Regions from separate parts of the Lactobacillus sp. N54.MGS-719 genome, predicted to be linked through region 2. Evidence: predicted binding sites of a transcription regulator. Region 2 holds the regulator's gene; the other holds the start of a gene.
What was found. Region 2 encodes Rex, which represses fermentation and respiration genes when NADH is low (regulators of the CRP and FNR family bind a similar motif). Its sites were predicted from a motif close to TTGTGAANTANTTCACAA; they were not measured.

Region 1 (2,415 bases), on a different contig from region 2:
ATGATTAGAGTAATAATAGGTGCACATGCCATTAATAAAGCGGATAAAATTAAAGCGTTTTGTGGCAATTGTCTTCTAGATAGATGTCCAAAGGTTTGGTTCCATTCTCCATGACCACCATAAGTGACAGAGAAAAGAAGACGACCAGCGCTATATAGAAAGCTGTTAGTTGATGAAACTGCAGCTGAAATTACAACAAAGTTAATGATTGAACTTGCATTTCTAATGCCAGTGGCACCGAGTGCTTGTACAAATGGACTAGAATTAGTTGCTACCTTTGACCAAGGGATCACTAGTAAAATACCTAAGATTGCCATTACATAAAACAAAATGATACGAAAAGGTAACTGATTAATTGCTCGCTTTAAGGTAGTTTTAGGATTTTGGGCTTCCGCAGCAGTTAAACCAATAAGTTCAACGCCAATAAAACTAAAGATAACCATTTGGAAACCTTGCAAAAATCCTTTAGTACCTCTAGCAAAGAAACCACCGTGATCATCTAAGTTGGCAAAGGCAACAGGACCAAATGATGTTTTACCACCAGTGATTAATAGATAAGCGATCAATAAAACAAAAGCAACTACTGTCACGATTTTGATAATGGCAAAACTGAATTCCAAATTACCAAAAACACGAGCTGAAATTAGATTGATGATCAACAAAACGGCAATTGTAATTAATCCTGGAATCCATGGTTTTAAATTTGGAAACCAATATTCAAAATAAATTCCTAAGGCAGTTGTTTCTGCCATTCCTAAAGTGATCCAACTAATCCAATAAAGATATCCGGTAATAAATCCGATATTTTTACCGAGATATTGTTCAATAAAATCAATGTAAGTGTGTTTATGAAGGTCAGACATAATCATTTCGCCTAAGGCTCGCATAAGCAAGAATAGGAAAATACCTACAATGATATAAATCAGAATAACGCTAGGACCTGCGCGGTGAATACTATCACCAACCCCTAGAAAAAGTCCGGTTCCAATTGTTCCACCTAAAGCAATTAATTGAATATGTGCATTGCTTAGGGTTCTTTTATAGCCAGAATCAGTCTGCGATTTTTTCTCATTCATATAAGGTCCCCCGTATTTTCATATATACTTAATATTTTATCATTGTTAAGGAGTTGCACCAGCTTTAACAGATAAATTTAAAAAATCTATAAAAAGCATGTGATTATAAGTTTGGTAATTCACAAAGTAAATAATTTAACAAGCGCTTTCATTGGCGCAAAATCAAAAATATAAATGCTCTAAAAAGATTGTTAACCTGACTTATCATAAATTAAAACATTTACATTTGTTAGTATTGTGCTATAGTTGACATTGTAAATTAGTTCACAAGAATTAGTAGATCTTAGAGGTAATAAGTAATGGCTAAGACACAACAAAAACAGACTCTTACAGAGGAAGAAAAGAAAAAGCAAATCTACGACATGGTAGATAACTTAGTAAAGAAATCACATGTTGCATTAGACCAAATGGCTAACTTCACACAAGAACAAGTTGATAAGATCTGTGAAGCAGTTGCTACTGCCGGTGAACAAAATGCTTATCCATTGGCTAAAATGGCCGTTGAAGAAACTAAGCGTGGTGTGGTAGAAGACAAAACTACTAAGAATATGTACGCTAGTGAAAATATTTGGAATAGTTTACGTCACGAAAAGACTGTTGGCGTAATTGAGGAAGACAAGGAATTAGGTTTAACCAAGATTGCTGAACCTAAGGGTGTCATTGCTGGTGTTACTCCAGTAACTAACCCAACTTCAACTGTTATTTTTAAAGCTATGCTTGCTTTAAAGACTAGAAATACAATTATCTTCGGCTTCCACCCACAAGCTCAAAAGTGTTGTGTAGAAACTGGTAAGATTATTCGTGCTGCTGCTGTTGCCGCTGGTGCTCCAGCAGACGCAGTTCAATGGATTGAAGAACCAAGTTTAGATGCTACTACTGATTTAATGAATAACCCAGGCGTTCAAACTATTTTGGCTACTGGTGGTCCAGGTATGGTTAAGGCTGCTTATTCATCAGGTAAGCCAGCTATTGGTGTTGGTCCTGGTAACGGTCCATCTTACATTGAAAAGTCAGCTAACATCGACCGTGCTGTTTATGACATTGTTTTGTCAAAGAACTTCGATAATGGTATGGTTTGTGCTTCTGAAAATTCAGTTGTTGTAGACGACGAAATTTACGACAAGGTTGTTGATGAATTCAAGAAGTGGGACTGCTACTTCTTAAACAAAGAAGAAATTAAGAAGTTCGAAGAACACTTCATCGACCCAAGACGTGGTACTGTTGCAGGTCCTGTAGCTGGTAAGTCAGCTTACGAAATTGCTAAGCTTTGTGGTGTTGATGTACCAAAGAACACCAAGGTAATCGTTGCTGAATACAACGGTGTTGGTAGAAAGTTCCC
Region 2 (2,415 bases):
CTTGCGGCGACTTTGTGCTCTCTTAGTAGTTGTGGCACGAACCAAGTTTTTTTGAATGAACTCTTCATCTTTCTTGATTTCAGCTTGTTGTTTTTCGTAAGCAGCTTCCTGATCTTTATCACGTTGTTCACGCTGCATTACGTAGGCAGAATAATTACCTTTAAAAGTAGTCAGCTTACCAAATTGCAACTCAAAAATTTGTGTTGCCAAATGATCCAAAAAGTATTGGTCGTGGGATACTACTAAAATGGCGCCGCTGTAGTTCTTTAAAAAGCCTTCCAGCCAATCAAGCGTATCTAGGTCCAAATAGTTGGTTGGTTCGTCTAGTAAGAGCAGGGCAGGCTTACGCAAAAGCAACTTAACGAAGGCTAATCTGGTTTTTTCACCACCAGATAAACTACCAATGCGTTTTTGCCAAGTATCTTCAGGAAACTTAAAGCCGTTAAGGATACTCTTGATATCTGATTGGTAAGTATAGCCACCTTTTTGTTCAAAATTGAACTGCTTTTGGTCATATTGCTTTAGTAAGTCCTGATCTTCAGGATGGTCTGCAATTTGTTGCTGCATGTTGGTTAATACTTTGCCTTCTTTGATTAAAGGAGCAAAAACGGATTCCATTTCATCCCAGATAGTTTTGTCTTCGTCTAAAGCATTTTCCTGGGCGATATAACCTACATCAATACCTTTATTAACGGTAAATTCACCACGAGTAGGTTCTTGTTCGCCTGTCATAATTTTTAATAGGGTAGTCTTACCAACCCCATTAGGGCCAACTAAGCCGATTCTTGCATTTGAATCGATTGAAAAAGTAACGTTCTTAAATAACGTGTTGGCACCAAATTGTTGTTCTAAATCGTGTCCTTGTGCAATAATCATAATTTTTCACCTAATCATTATTCTATCATATGATGCAAGCCTAATATTACTGGTTTTCTCATGTCAATATGTGAAAAAGTGTACCTTTGTGAAAAAGATGCTTGCACAAAAGGTATAATAACAGTTATGATAGTAGTGCTTGATTGTACATTCACAAACATGGAATAAGTTTGGAGGGCTTCAAATGGAAAAAATAAAGATTCCAAAGGCAACAGCCAAAAGATTACCATTATATTACCGTTATTTGCTGATTTTGAATGAAGAAGGCAAAGATAAGGTTTCATCAACTGAATTGTCAGAAGCTGTTCAAGTTGATAGTGCCTCAATTAGAAGAGACTTTTCTTATTTTGGCGCATTAGGTAAACGTGGATATGGCTACGACGTTAAGAACTTGCTTACATTCTTCAAGAAGATTTTGAATCAAGACACATTGACTAATGTTGCCTTGATCGGTGTAGGTAACTTGGGACGTGCCTTGTTAAATTACAACTTTAAACGTAGTAACAATATTAGAATTTCATGTGCTTTTGATATTAATAAGGAAATCACTGGTCGTATTTTAAGTGGTGTTCCCGTTTATGACATGGACGATTTAAAGCAACAATTGAGTGACCAACAAATTTCAATTGCAATTTTAACCGTTCCTTCAACCGCAGCGCAAAAGACAACTGATGAAATGGTAGATGCTGGTGTAAAGGGAATTATGAACTTTACTCCAATTAGATTGTCTGCTCCAGCTAATGTCCGTGTACAAAACGTAGATTTAGCCACTGAATTACAAACACTGATCTACTTCTTAGACAGCGATAAAGAAAATTAATGCCAAAACAAGTGTCTGGGAAAAAAGTCCATTTTTAGCTAATTTTAGACTTTTACTCAAAAGAAAAATCCTATTAAATCAAGGTTTATTAATACCAAGATTTAGTAGGATTTCTTAATTTCTGAGTTTTTTCCCAGACACTTTTATGCGGTCGTTTCACTTTTAATTAGTTTTACAGGCAATGTGTAGTTCATTTGCTTTAGCTCTTCGTCGGGATGTGCAATTCGCTTTAAAAGCAAATCCACTAATAATGTAGCAATATCGTGAATAGGTTGGGCGATGGTGGTTAATTCAGAATGATAAGTCTGAATCAATTTAGTGCCATCAAAGCCGATTACTTTTAATTCCTTAGGGACTTTAATACCTAATTTTTTAGCTTCTTGTAAAACCAAGATAGCAGTTAAATCGTCAGTGCAAACTACGCCATCAGGATGGTTTTCAACTAACATGTCATGAATTTGCATATTTTTAATGTTAGAAGAATCAGAAAAAGCGACAGAACGAATATGTGGTTTTAAGTCATGCTTTTTCACTTCATCGAGATAGGCATCCAATCGTTCATCGGTAGGATTGCCTTTTTTATGTTCATTACCCAAAAAGTAAATCTTTTTACAGCCGGCTTGAATTAAATCATGCATGGCTAATTTGATACCTTGGTAGTTATCACAACTTACGATAGGGACATTATCAGATAATTTACGGTCAAAAGAAACAATTGG

Region 1: a site for Rex is predicted at 1,329-1,346, ahead of adhE (bifunctional acetaldehyde-CoA/alcohol dehydrogenase). Genes of this name have one in related genera too.

Annotation. Positions count from the first base shown of each region.
Region 1 covers NZ_LARO01000069.1:3,090-5,504, reverse strand. Annotated here, with positions in the region: partial or broken gene WS44_RS08645 (amino acid permease) at 1-1,076, opposite strand, end outside; gene adhE (bifunctional acetaldehyde-CoA/alcohol dehydrogenase) at 1,376-2,415, shown strand, end outside.
Region 2 covers NZ_LARO01000025.1:6,959-9,373, reverse strand. Annotated here, with positions in the region: gene WS44_RS05775 (ABC-F family ATP-binding cassette domain-containing protein) at 1-876, opposite strand, end outside; gene WS44_RS05770 (redox-sensing transcriptional repressor Rex) at 1,061-1,696, shown strand; gene WS44_RS05765 (LacI family DNA-binding transcriptional regulator) at 1,840-2,415, opposite strand, start outside.